DNA from 3 places in the Streptomyces sp. NPDC094032 genome. Region 1 is predicted to be linked to each of the others. Evidence: predicted binding sites of a transcription regulator. Region 1 holds the regulator's gene; each other region holds the start of a gene.

Region 1 (4,264 bases):
TGTCGACACCGGCCGGGATCTTGACCGTGAGCGTGCGACGGGAACGGACCCGGCCGTCGCCCGCGCACTCGGGGCACGGGGTCGGGACGACGGTGCCGAAGCCCTGGCACTGCGGGCAGGGGCGGGAGGTCATGACCTGGCCGAGGAACGACCGGGTGACCTGCGAGACCTCACCGCGACCGCGGCACATGTCACAGGTCTGCGCGGACGTGCCGGGCGCGGCGCCCTCACCGGAGCAGGTGGTGCAGACGACAGCCGTGTCGACCTGGATGTCCTTCGTGGTGCCGAAGGCCGCCTCGTCGAGGGTGATCTCCAGGCGGATCATCGCGTCCTGGCCGCGCCGGGTGCGCGAGCGCGGGCCGCGCTGGGACGCCGTACCGAAGAACGCGTCCATGATGTCCGAGAAGTTCCCGAAGCCGCCCGCGCCGAAGCCGCCCGCGCCACCGCCGCCGGAGGCGGACAGCGGGTCGCCGCCGAGGTCGTAGACCTGCTTCTTCTGCGGGTCCGACAGCACCTCGTAAGCGGCGTTGATCTCCTTGAACCGCTCCTGGGTCTTCGGGTCCGGGTTCACGTCCGGGTGAAGCTCACGGGCGAGTCGGCGGAAGGCCTTCTTGATCTCGTCTGCCGACGCGTCGCGGCGTACGCCGAGCACGGCGTAGTAGTCCGTGGCCACTTACGACTCCGCCAGGATCTGTCCGACGTAACGTGCCACTGCGCGTACCGCTCCCATCGTTCCGGGGTAATCCATGCGGGTCGGTCCGACCACGCCGAGTTTGGCGACTGCCTCGCCGCCGGAACCGTAGCCGACCGAGACGACCGACGTGGACGTCAGCCCCTCGTGGGCGATCTCGTGCCCGATGCGTACGGTCATGCCCGATTCCTTGGCCTCGCCCAGCAGCTTGAGGAGCACGACCTGCTCCTCCAGGGCTTCCAGGACGGGCCTGATCGTCAGGGGGAAGTCGTGTCCGAAGCGGGTCAGATTGGCGGTGCCGCCGATCATGAGCCGCTCCTCCTGCTCCTCCACGAGCGTTTCGAGGAGGGTCGCGAGCACGGTGGTGACCGTGCCGCGGTCCTCGATCTCCTCGAAGGACTCCGGCAGGTCCTGCACCAGCTGCGGCACGTCGGCGAACCGGCGGCCGACGACCCGGCTGTTGAGCCGGGCCCGCAGATCGGCCAGGGAGGTCTCGCCGAAGGGCGCCGGGCAGTCGATGACACGCTGCTCGACCCGGCCGGTGTCGGTGATGAGCACCAGCATGAGCCGGGCGGGGGCCAGCGACAGCAGTTCCACGTGCCGGACCGTCGAGCGGGTCAGCGAGGGGTACTGCACGACGGCGACCTGCCGGGTGAGCTGCGCGAGCAGCCGCACCGTGCGGCCGACGACGTCGTCGAGGTCGACGGCTCCGTCGAGGAAGTTGTGGATCGCCCGCCGCTCGGGGGTCGACAGCGGCTTGACGCCGGCCAGCCGGTCCACGAAGAGGCGGTAGCCCTTGTCGGTGGGGATGCGCCCGGCGCTGGTGTGAGGCTGGGCGATGTAGCCCTCCTCCTCCAGCACCGCCATGTCGTTGCGCACGGTGGCGGGCGACACACCCAGCTTGTGGCGCTCGGTGAGCGCCTTGGAGCCGACCGGCTCCTCCGTCCCGACGTAGTCCTGGACGATGGCGCGCAGCACCTCGAGTCTGCGTTCGCTGAGCACCGCGCACACCTCCAGCTCTCGGTCGGGCTTCGATCCGGGCTTCGATCCGGTTCCGGTTCTTCCGCTTTTGGCACTCGCCCTGCCCGAGTGCCAGGAATCCCCCGGCCAGTGTACGGCGGCCGACATCGCTCCTGGCAAGGAGGCGGGGTCGGCGGGGTCGCACCGGTTAGCGTCGCCGCATGGATGTGGAATGGGAAGAGTACGGCTGGGAGCGCCTCGCGGAGGGGGTCGGCAGGCGCCGGCTGCCGGGCTGGGACGCCACGGTGGGCCTGGTGATCGGGCGGGACGCGGTGCTGCTGTACGACACGGGCGCGACCCTCGCGCAGGGCACCGAGCTGCGGACCCAGGTGGGGGCGCTGACGGGCTGCCGCCGGGTGACGCATATCGCACTGAGCCATCCCCATTTCGACCATGTGCTGGGCACGGCGGTCTTCGCCGGGGCCGAGGTCTTCGGGGCGGCGGGCATGGACACGCTGCTGCCGCGCGAGCGGGACGAGCTGTGCGGGGACGCGGTACGGCACGGGGTGGACGCCCACGCGGCGGCGGAGGCGGCCGAGGTCCTGGTCGCGCCGCGCCACACGGTCTCGGGCGAGTGGACCCTGGACCTGGGCGGGCGCCAGGTGCTGCTCGCCAACGTCGGCCCGGGTCATTCGGGCCACGACCTGGCCCTCTTCGTCCCGGGCGCGCCGGAGGTCGTCTTCTGCGGCGATCTGGTCGAGGAGTCCGGGGAGCCCCAGGCGGGTCCGGACGCGATGCCCGCCCGCTGGCCTGCGGCGCTCGACCGGCTGCTGTCCCTGGGCGGCGAGGACGCGGTGTACGTGCCGGGTCACGGGGCGGTGGTGGACGCCACGTTCGTGCGCCGCCAGCGCGATGAGCTGGCACGGCGCTTCGCGGTGTCGTAGCGTCGCCCGAATGCGCGTCCGTGGGGCGGGACCTGACGCTCCCTCGGCCGCTCACCGCGACCTCGCGACCCCCACAGGACGGAACGGAATCGAGCCCATGCGCAGCTACAACCCGGACCTGACTCCGCCCTGGAAGCGCTCGGCGCCCGTCCCGGAGGTCCCGGCGGACCGCGATCTCGTCGTGGAGGAGGTCACGACCGGCTTCTGCGGGGCCGTGATCCGCTGCGAGGCGGACACGGTGACCCTGGAGGACCGCTTCGGCAAGCACCGGGTCTTCCCGATGGAACCGCGCGGCTACCTCCTGGAGGGCCGGGTCGTCACCCTGGTCCGCCCGACCCGCGCGGCCCCGTCCCGCCCCGCCCGGACGGCCTCCGGCTCGGTCGCGGTCCCGGGCGCGCGGGCGCGCGTGGCGCGGGCGGGCCGGATCTACGTGGAGGGCCGTCACGACGCCGAGCTGGTGGAACGGGTCTGGGGCGACGACCTGCGGATCGAGGGCGTCGTCGTCGAGTACCTGGAGGGCATCGACGACCTCCCGGCCATCGTCGCCGAGTTCGCCCCGGCCCCGGACGCCCGGCTGGGCATCCTGGTCGACCACCTGGTGCCGGGCTCCAAGGAGTCCCGCATCGCGGCCCAGGTCTCGTCCCCGGACGTCCTGATCGTCGGCCACCCGTACATCGACGTCTGGGAGGCCGTGAAGCCCTCCTCCGTGGGCATCCCGGCCTGGCCCTCGGTCCCCCGGGGCCAGGACTGGAAGACCGGCGTCTGCCGCGCCCTGCGCTGGCCGGAGAACACGGGCGCGGCCTGGCAGCACATCCTGTCGAAGGTCACCTCGTACAAGGACCTGGAGCCGGAGCTGCTGGGCTCGGTGGAACACCTGATCGACCATGTGACGGCGCCTTGACGGGGGGCGGCCGGGCGCGAGGGCCCTGGGCGGACGCGAGGGCCCCGGGCGGGTGCGGGCGCGAGGCCCCGTCCAGCCGCCGCCCTCTCAGTCCACCAGGTCCCGCACCACCGCGTCGGCCAGCAGGCGGCCCCGCAGGGTCAGCACCGCGCGTCCGTCGGCGTACGGCTCGGGGGCGAGGAGGCCGCCGTCCAGGGCCTTGCGTGACGCGGCCAGGCCCGCCGGCTTCAGGAGGGCCAGCTCGACGCCCTCGCGGAGGCGCAGCTCCAGCAGGACGCGCTCCACCCGCCGGTCCTCGTCCGAGAGCAGCTCGCGCCCGGCGCCGGGCGACCTGCCGGAACCCAGCGCCGCCGCGTACGCGCCCGGATGCTTGACGTTCCACCAGCGCACCCCGCCCACGTGGCTGTGGGCGCCGGGCCCGGCGCCCCACCAGTCGGCGCCCCGCCAGTACAGCTCGTTGTGCAGGCAGCGCCCGGCCTCCGAGGTGGCCCAGTTCGACACCTCGTACCACTCGAAGCCCGCCCCGGAGAGCGCCTCCTCCGCCATCAGGTAGCGGTCGGCGTGGACGTCGTCGTCGGTCATCGGTATCTCGCCGCGGCGGATGCGCCGGGCCAGCTGGGTGCCCTCCTCCACGATGAGCGCGTAGGCGCTGACGTGGTCGGGCCCGGCGCCGATCACCGCGTCGAGGGAGGCCTGCCAGTCGTCGTCGGACTCGCCGGGGGTGCCGTAGATGAGGTCGAGGTTGACGTGCTCGAAGCCGGCCGCCCG
Region 2 (4,264 bases), on a different contig from region 1:
CATGCCCCTCGACACGCGCACCACGACCGTGGGCTACTCGCTCGGGCCGGACGCGCGTCTCAAGGTGTACGGGCAGCTGCGCTCCCCGTACGAGCGCTGGTCGGGTTCGTCGTCCTACGAGACGGTGCTCCTGGAGCAGTCGCCCGACGGCAGGACCGGCTGGAAGAAGATCGGTTCGACCGGCTTCTACTCCAGCACCCGCGCCTCCTTCGGCATGGCCGTGTGGAACAAGGGCGGCTACTTCCGGCTGCGGCACCTCACGTCGGACTACTACGCGGAGTCCGTCAGCTCCCCGTTCCGCGTGGTCCGCGCCGAGACCCGGATCCTGAACGTCAACGCGGCCCCCGAGCCGGTCCGCAAGGGCTCGACGGTGACCGTGACGGGCACGCTCCAGCACAACGTGGCCGGCTGGAAGCCGCTGGCCTACAAGCAGCTCCAGCTGCAGTTCCGTGCCAAGGGCAGCTCGAAGTGGATCACGGTCGCCAAGGGCAACACCGCCCCCAACGGCAACATCGCGCTGAAGCACAAGGCGACGGTCGACGGCGTGTACAACCTCGTCTACGTGGCCGACTCCGCGCACTTCCAGGCGTCGGGTGTGGCGGACTACGTCGACGTCCGCTGACGCTGTAGTACCCGGCAACGACTGAAGGGCGGCACCCCCTGGGGGGTGCCGCCCTTCGGCGTTCAGCGATGAACCGCCGATCCTTCAGGCGCCGCGCGCCGCGAGGATCAGAAGTCCATGTCACCGCCCGGCATGCCGCCGCCGGCCGGCGCGGACGCCTTCTCCGGCTTGTCGGCGATGACGGCCTCGGTGGTGAGGAACAGCGCCGCGATGGAGGCCGCGTTCTGCAGAGCGGAACGGGTCACCTTCGCCGGGTCGATGATGCCCTCGGCGATCATGTCGACGTACTCACCGGTCGCGGCGTTCAGGCCGTGGCCGACGGGGAGGTTGCGCACCTTCTCGACGACGACGCCACCCTCGAGACCACCGTTGACGGCGATCTGCTTGAGCGGGGCCTCCAGGGCCAGCTTGACGGCGTTGGCACCGGTGGCCTCGTCGCCGTCCAGCTCCAGCTTCTCGAAGACCGCGGAGGCCTGGAGGAGCGCGACGCCGCCACCGGCGACGATGCCCTCCTCGACGGCCGCCTTCGCGTTGCGAACGGCGTCCTCGATGCGGTGCTTGCGCTCCTTGAGCTCGACCTCGGTCGCGGCGCCGGCCTTGATGACGGCCACGCCGCCGGCCAGCTTCGCGAGGCGCTCCTGGAGCTTCTCGCGGTCGTAGTCCGAGTCGCTGTTCTCGATCTCGGCACGGATCTGGTTCACGCGGCCGGCGACCTGCTCCGACTCGCCCGAGCCGTCGACGATCGTCGTCTCGTCCTTGGTGATGACGACCTTGCGGGCACGGCCCAGCAGGTCGAGACCCGCGTTCTCCAGCTTGAGGCCGACCTCCTCGGAGATGACCGTGCCGCCGGTGAGGATGGCGATGTCGTTCAGCATGGCCTTGCGGCGGTCGCCGAAGCCCGGGGCCTTGACGGCGACGGACTTGAAGGTGCCACGGATCTTGTTGACGACCAGCGTGGACAGGGCCTCGCCCTCGACGTCCTCGGCGATGATCAGCAGCGGCTTGCCCGACTGCATGACCTTCTCCAGGAGCGGGAGCAGGTCCTTCACGGAGGAGATCTTGGAGTTGACGATCAGGATGTACGGGTCATCCAGGGCCGCCTCCATGCGCTCCATGTCGGTCGCGAAGTACGCCGAGATGTAGCCCTTGTCGAAGCGCATGCCCTCGGTGAGCTCAAGCTCGAGACCGAAGGTCTGCGACTCCTCGACGGTGATGACGCCTTCCTTGCCGACCTTGTCCATCGCCTCGGCGATGAGCTCGCCGATCTGGGTGTCGGCGGCGGAGATGGAGGCCGTGGAAGCGATCTGCTCCTTGGTCTCGACATCCTTCGCCTGCTCAAGCAGGGCGCCGGAGACGGCCTCGACGGCCTTCTCGATGCCGCGCTTGAGGGCCATCGGGTTGGCACCGGCGGCCACGTTGCGCAGGCCCTCGCGGACGAGCGCCTGGGCGAGGACGGTGGCGGTGGTCGTACCGTCGCCGGCGACGTCGTCCGTCTTCTTGGCGACTTCCTTGACCAGCTCGGCGCCGATCTTCTCGTACGGGTCCTCGAGCTCGATCTCCTTGGCGATGGAGACACCATCGTTGGTGATCGTGGGGGCGCCCCACTTCTTCTCGAGGACGACGTTGCGGCCCTTGGGGCCGAGGGTGACCTTGACGGCGTCAGCGAGCTGGTTCATGCCGCGCTCGAGACCGCGCCGGGCCTCCTCGTCGAACGCGATGATCTTGGCCATGTGAAGTGGTCCTCCCGGACTGGGGTGGATAACGCTCCTGGACCGCGCCGACGCCCGCGACGGACGGCCCCCGAGCCCTGTGGTTCCTTGCCCCACCTGGCCGCGGGCCTCGTCTGCCCGATCCTCGATTAAGCACTCTCACCTTCAGAGTGCTAACGCCAATGATTAGCACTCGCCCCATGCGAGTGCAAGCGACTACCGAGGATCGGTCACCCCTGGGAGCGCCCAGGAGGCACGAGCCGGGCGCACGAGCCGGGCGCACATGACGAGGGGCCCGCATCCGGTCTGGATGCGGGCCCCTCGACGGAGGTGCGTCGGTGGCCGATCGCGCCGCGCTCAGGCGCCGGCGAGCTTGACCATGTCCGCCTGCGGACCCTTCTGGCCCTGCGAGATCTCGAACTCGACCCGCTGCCCCTCTTCGAGGCTGCGGTAGCCGTCCATCTGGATCGCGCTGTAGTGGACGAAAACATCCGCACCACCGTCGACCGCGATGAAGCCGTAGCCCTTCTCCGCGTTGAACCACTTGACGGTGCCCTGAGCCATGCCTAACTCCCCTATTACTGGCCCTTGCGCGGGACCGCACTTCGCGGACCCGGGTCAGACCCTGCGCCGGAACGCGTCGACCGCCGCTGAATGTATCTGCCCAACTGCCCTCTGCAACAGGTCAATCGGACGAGAATTCTGGGCAGCCAGGAAAGGCGAATTGGGGAGATTCCCTTGAATTCCGGGTCAAGTCGGGCCGGGCAAAGCACGCAGAAGGTACACAAGGCACGGGCGCTTTGGCTACTTCTTGCCGTGCGGGGGCGCATTCTCATATGCGTCTGACACGAGCAGCGGCGGGGACTTCCCCAACTCTATCGCGCTCAACCATGCAGAATTGCCCCTTCCGCTTCTTCTCGCGGAAGGGGCAATTCAGGTGAGACGGGTACTCGCGGGTAAGCGCGGGCGGGTACGGGCGTGCGCCCGGGGGCGCGCGGGGGCTCAGCAGCCGCCGGCGACCGCCGGGATGATGGAGACGCCCGCGCCGTCCGGCGTCACGGTCTCCAGGCCCTGCTCGAAGCGCACGTCGTCGTCGTTGACGTACACGTTGACGAAGCGGCGCAGCTTGCCCTGGTCGTCCAGGACGCGCGCGGCGATGCCCGCGTGGTTCTTCTCCAGGTCGGCGATGACCTCGGCGAGGGTCGTCCCCTCGGCCTTCACCTCGGACTGACCGCCGGTGTAGGTGCGGAGGATGGTGGGGATGCGGACGTTGACGGCCATGTGTTCACGGACCTTTCAGTGGGCCAGGCCCGCGTCGCGGAACGCGTCCAGGCTCGGGCGGATGGTGGCGGTCGCCTGAGAGGTGTCGGCCACGGCGTCCAGGGTCTTGAGCCCGTCGCCGGTGTTGAGGACCACCGTCGTGAGCGTCGGGTCGATGAGGCCGTTCTCGACCAGCTTCTTCGTGACGCCGACGGTCACGCCGCCCGCGGTCTCGGCGAAGATGCCCTCGGTGCGGGCGAGCAGCTTGATGGCCTCGACGACCTGCGTGTCGTCCACGTCCTCGACGGCACCGCCGGTGCGGCGGGCGATGTCGAGCACGTACGGGCCGTCGGCCGGGTTGCCGATCGCCAGGGACTTGGCGATGGTGTTCGGCTTCTGGGGGCGCACGACGTCGTGGCCGGCCTTGAAGGCGACCGAGACCGGGGAGCAGCCCTCGGCCTGGGCGCCGAAGATCTTGTACGGCTTGTCCTCGACCAGCCCCAGCTTGATGAGCTCCTGGAGACCCTTGTCGATCTTGGTGAGCTGGGAGCCGGAGGCGATCGGGATGACCAGCTGGTCCGGGATGACCCAGCCGAGCTGCTCGCAGATCTCGTACGCGAGCGTCTTGGAGCCCTCGCCGTAGTACGGGCGCAGGTTGACGTTGACGAAGCCC
Region 3 (4,264 bases), on a different contig from region 1:
CGCCCTCCTCGTCGCCGCCCTCGGCTCCGCCTGCGCGGGACCCGGCGCCGACGGGGAGTCCGTACCGCCGAAGCCCGCGGCCGGCCAGCAGCACGCGCAGCATCCGCAGCACCCCCAGAACGCAGCCGGGGCGCTGAGCGCGTACGTCGACCGGGTCCGCGCGGCGCGCGCCGCGCGGGTGGCCGCCGCCAAGAAGTGGGGGCTCGCCCAGCCGCCGCTCGAAGCGCCCGCGCCGCCCGAGAAGAAGCCGGTGATCACCACCCGTAAGGGTTTCGAGACCGACGGGGAGGGGCTGCCGCCGGTCTTCACCACCGTGCCGACCAAGCAGAAGGTCGTCTTCCTGACGATCGACGACGGCGCGGAGAAGGACCCGGCGCTGCTGCGGATGATGAGCGAGCTGAAGCTCCCGTACAGCGCGTTCCTCAGCGACTACCTGGTCAAGGAGGACTACGGCTACTTCCGGAAGATGCAGAAGTCCCAGCCGGGCGGCATCTCCCTGCACAACCACACCCTCAACCACCGCTATCTGCCCGGGCTCGACTACGCGGACCAGAAGCGCGAGATCTGCGGGATGCAGGACGTCATCGAGAAGCAGTTCGGCAAGCGGCCCGTGCTCTTCCGGCCGCCGTACGGCAACTACAACGAGGACACCCTGCGCGCGGCGAAGAGCTGCGGGGTCAAGGCCGTCCCGCTGTGGGCCTCCGAGGCCTTCCCCGACCACATGGAGTGGCGCGAGTGGGACCGGGACCTGCACCCCGGCGACATCGTCCTCACGCACTTCCGCGGCAAGGAGGACTGGAAGGGCTCCATGCCGGACATGATCCGGCGGGTGATGAACACGATCACGGCGAAGGGGTACGCGGTGGCCAGGCTGGAGGACTACGTATGAGCCGGGCGCGTCGGCCGGCAGCCGCCCTGGTCCTGGCCGGCGCGCTGCTCACCCTGACCGCCTGCGCGTCCTCGCCCGATCCGATCGACCCGATCGAACGGCTGGGCCGCAAGGCGGCGGAGAAGGTCTCGCCCCATCCGCCCCGTACGGCACCCTCGTACGGAACCGCGGGCTCCGTCCGCGCGTTCTTCCAGGGGTGCCCCCGGCTCACGCCACGGGGTCGTGAATTGGCACTCCGCTTGACCGAGTGCTAATCGCGGTCATAGTCTCGGTTCTGGCACTCCCCACAGGAGAGTGCCAACACAGCGACAGGCAGGTCCGGCACCCGCGACGACGGATCCACCTGGTCGCCACACCAGACAGTTAACCCCGTGAGATCTCCGAAGGGGGAGGCCGGATCGTGACGACCGCCAGCTCCAAGGTTGCCATTCAGCCGCTCGAGGACCGCATTGTGGTCCAGCCGCTCGACGCCGAGCAGACCACGGCCTCCGGCCTGGTCATCCCGGACACCGCGAAGGAGAAGCCCCAGGAGGGCGCCGTCCTCGCCGTGGGCCCGGGCCGCTTCGAGAACGGCGAGCGTCTGCCGCTCGACGTCAAGGTCGGCGACGTCGTGCTCTACAGCAAGTACGGCGGCACCGAGGTCAAGTACAACGGTGACGAGTACCTCGTCCTCTCGGCTCGCGACGTGCTCGCGATCATCGAGAAGTAAGTCCACCGAAGCACCTGTCACCAGACGCTTCGAGCCGCGCCCCTGACCCCCTGGTTTCTCCGGGCGTTCAGGGGCGCGGTTTTTTCCACGATTTCCGAGAGGGCTGAACCGCTTCCATGGCGAAGATCCTGAAGTTCGACGAGGACGCCCGTCGCGCCCTTGAGCGCGGCGTCAACAAGCTGGCCGACACGGTGAAGGTGACGATCGGCCCCAAGGGCCGCAACGTCGTCATCGACAAGAAGTTCGGCGCCCCCACCATCACCAACGACGGTGTCACGATCGCCCGTGAGGTCGAGATCGAGGACCCGTACGAGAACCTGGGCGCCCAGCTCGTGAAGGAGGTGGCGACCAAGACCAACGACATCGCGGGTGACGGCACCACCACCGCCACCGTGCTCGCCCAGGCGCTGGTCCGCGAGGGCCTGCGCAACGTCGCCGCCGGCGCCTCCCCGGCCGCCCTGAAGAAGGGCATCGACGCCGCGGTCAAGGCCGTGTCCGAGGAGCTCCTCGCGACCGCCCGCCCGATCGACGACAAGTCCGACATCGCCGCCGTCGCCGCGCTCTCCGCGCAGGACCAGCAGGTCGGCGAGCTCATCGCCGAGGCGATGGACAAGGTCGGCAAGGACGGTGTCATCACCGTCGAGGAGTCCAACACCTTCGGCCTGGAGCTGGAGTTCACCGAGGGCATGGCCTTCGACAAGGGCTACCTCTCGCCGTACATGGTCTCCGACCAGGAGCGTATGGAGGCCGTCCTCGACGACCCGTACATCCTGATCAACCAGGGCAAGATCTCCTCCATCCAGGACCTCCTGCCGCTGCTTGAGAAGGTCATCCAGGCCGGTGGCTCCAAGCCGCTGCTGATCATCGCCGAGGACGTCGAGGGCGAGGCGCTCTCCACCCTCGTCGTCAACAAGATCCGTGGCACCTTCAACGCCGTCGCCGTCAAGGCGCCCGGCTTCGGTGACCGCCGCAAGGCGATGCTCCAGGACATGGCCACCCTCACCGGTGCCACCGTCATCTCCGAGGAGGTCGGCCTCAAGCTGGACCAGGCCGGTCTGGACGTGCTGGGCACCGCCCGCCGCGTGACCGTCTCCAAGGACGACACCACGATCGTGGACGGCGCCGGCTCCTCCGAGGACGTCCTCGGCCGCGTCAACCAGATCAAGGCCGAGATCGAGTCCACGGACTCCGACTGGGACCGCGAGAAGCTCCAGGAGCGCCTCGCGAAGCTGGCCGGCGGCGTGTGCGTGATCAAGGTCGGCGCCGCCACCGAGGTGGAGCTGAAGGAGAAGAAGCACCGTCTGGAGGACGCCATCTCCGCGACCCGCGCCGCGGTCGAGGAGGGCATCGTCTCCGGTGGTGGCTCCGCGCTCGTCCACGCCGTCAAGATCCTTGAGGGCAACCTCGACAAGACCGGCGACGAGGCCACCGGTGTCGCGGTCGTCCGCCGCGCCGCGGTCGAGCCGCTGCGCTGGATCGCCGAGAACGCGGGTCTTGAGGGCTACGTCATCACCTCGAAGGTGGCGGAGCTCGACAAGGGCCAGGGCTTCAACGCCGCGACCGGCGAGTACGGCGACCTGGTCAAGGCCGGCGTCATCGACCCGGTGAAGGTGACGCGCTCCGCCCTGGAGAACGCCGCCTCGATCGCCTCCCTGCTGCTCACGACCGAGACCCTGGTCGTCGAGAAGAAGGAAGAGGAGCCGGCGGACGCGGGCCACTCGCACGGCGGCCACGGCCACTCGCACTGACCCACTGAGGCGCTGAGGCGCTGACGTCACGAGGCCCGGTGCCCCCGTCGCGGGGGCACCGGGCCTCGGCGCGTCCTAGGGCACGCCCTACGCCTCGACCGCCCCGAGCTGCCCCATCAGCCCGAGCATGTCGTACTGCCACCACCCCGCGACGGCCTTGCCGTCCTCGCGGAACCGCTGGATCAGCGTGCCGGTCATCTCCACGGCGATCCCGCTGGGCTGGAGCCCCATGAAGTCACCCGTGTGCGTCGCGTTCCACGTCCACCGGGTGCACACCCGGTCACCCTCGGCGATCTGGTCCTCGACGGTGAACGCGAAGTCGAAGCCGCCCCGCCACATCTCCACCTCACGCCGCACCGCGTCCATCCCGATGGCGTCCGCCGGATTCGACGGATCATGATCGTGGTACCCCTCGGCGAGCACCCCGTCCAGCAGCGCCACGTCCTCCCCGCCGCCGAGCAGCGCGAGGAAGCGCCGCGAGTTCCCCTTGTACAGGGCCTCGTCGCGGACCACGTCCAGATCGGTGAAGGTCGGCATCTCGTCGCAGAGCGCGACCATCTCCCGGAAGATCCGGTCGGTCTCCGGCAGCTGCGAGTTGCGCATGGCCACGTCGTACGAGGGGAACTCGACGATCTCCACGACATGGGAGGCGTCGGACCGGTCCGTGCCGACGATGCTGTGGGTGGCGGTGCGCCTGCCCTTGGTCTGTTCGACCCACTCGTCCATGAGCCGGTTCAGGTCCTCGATCCGGCTGGTCCTACAGTCGATTATCTGTACGAAACTCATGACGCCTCCCGGGCCGGGACGGACCCTTCCAGTCTAGGTCCGCGGGGGCGGGGTGCCCTGGCAGCGTGGGGCCCCGGTGCCGCGCTAGGCCGACCGCCCCAGCTCCTCAGCCGTCACCTCCTCCGCGAACGG

What was found. The regulator HrcA, encoded in region 1, represses chaperone genes, less so after heat shock. The targets are predictions, from matches to a motif close to TTNGCACTCNGNNNNNCNGAGTGCNAA.
Region 2: a site for HrcA is predicted at 2,482-2,508, ahead of groL (chaperonin GroEL). Genes of this name have one in related genera too.
Region 3: a site for HrcA is predicted at 1,164-1,190, ahead of groES (co-chaperone GroES). Genes of this name have one in related genera too.

Annotation. Positions count from the first base shown of each region.
Region 1 covers NZ_JBEOUE010000004.1:270,200-274,463, reverse strand. The annotation lists gene dnaJ (molecular chaperone DnaJ) at 1-673, opposite strand, end outside; gene hrcA (heat-inducible transcriptional repressor HrcA) at 674-1,693, opposite strand; gene ABTZ54_RS09360 (MBL fold metallo-hydrolase) at 1,873-2,595, shown strand; gene ABTZ54_RS09355 (DUF3097 domain-containing protein) at 2,693-3,496, shown strand; gene hemW (radical SAM family heme chaperone HemW) at 3,584-4,264, opposite strand, start outside.
Region 2 covers NZ_JBEOUE010000002.1:119,376-123,639, reverse strand. The annotation lists gene ABTZ54_RS03520 (Ig-like domain-containing protein) at 1-622, shown strand, start outside; gene groL (chaperonin GroEL) at 730-2,352, opposite strand; gene ABTZ54_RS03510 (cold-shock protein) at 2,689-2,895, opposite strand; gene ABTZ54_RS03505 (MoaD/ThiS family protein) at 3,334-3,612, opposite strand; gene thrC (threonine synthase) at 3,628-4,264, opposite strand, start outside.
Region 3 covers NZ_JBEOUE010000002.1:555,628-559,891, forward strand. The annotation lists gene ABTZ54_RS05725 (polysaccharide deacetylase family protein) at 1-889, shown strand, start outside; gene ABTZ54_RS05730 (hypothetical protein) at 886-1,143, shown strand; gene groES (co-chaperone GroES) at 1,290-1,598, shown strand; gene groL (chaperonin GroEL) at 1,715-3,346, shown strand; gene ABTZ54_RS05745 (ester cyclase) at 3,434-4,132, opposite strand; gene ABTZ54_RS05750 (hydroxyacid dehydrogenase) at 4,217-4,264, opposite strand, start outside.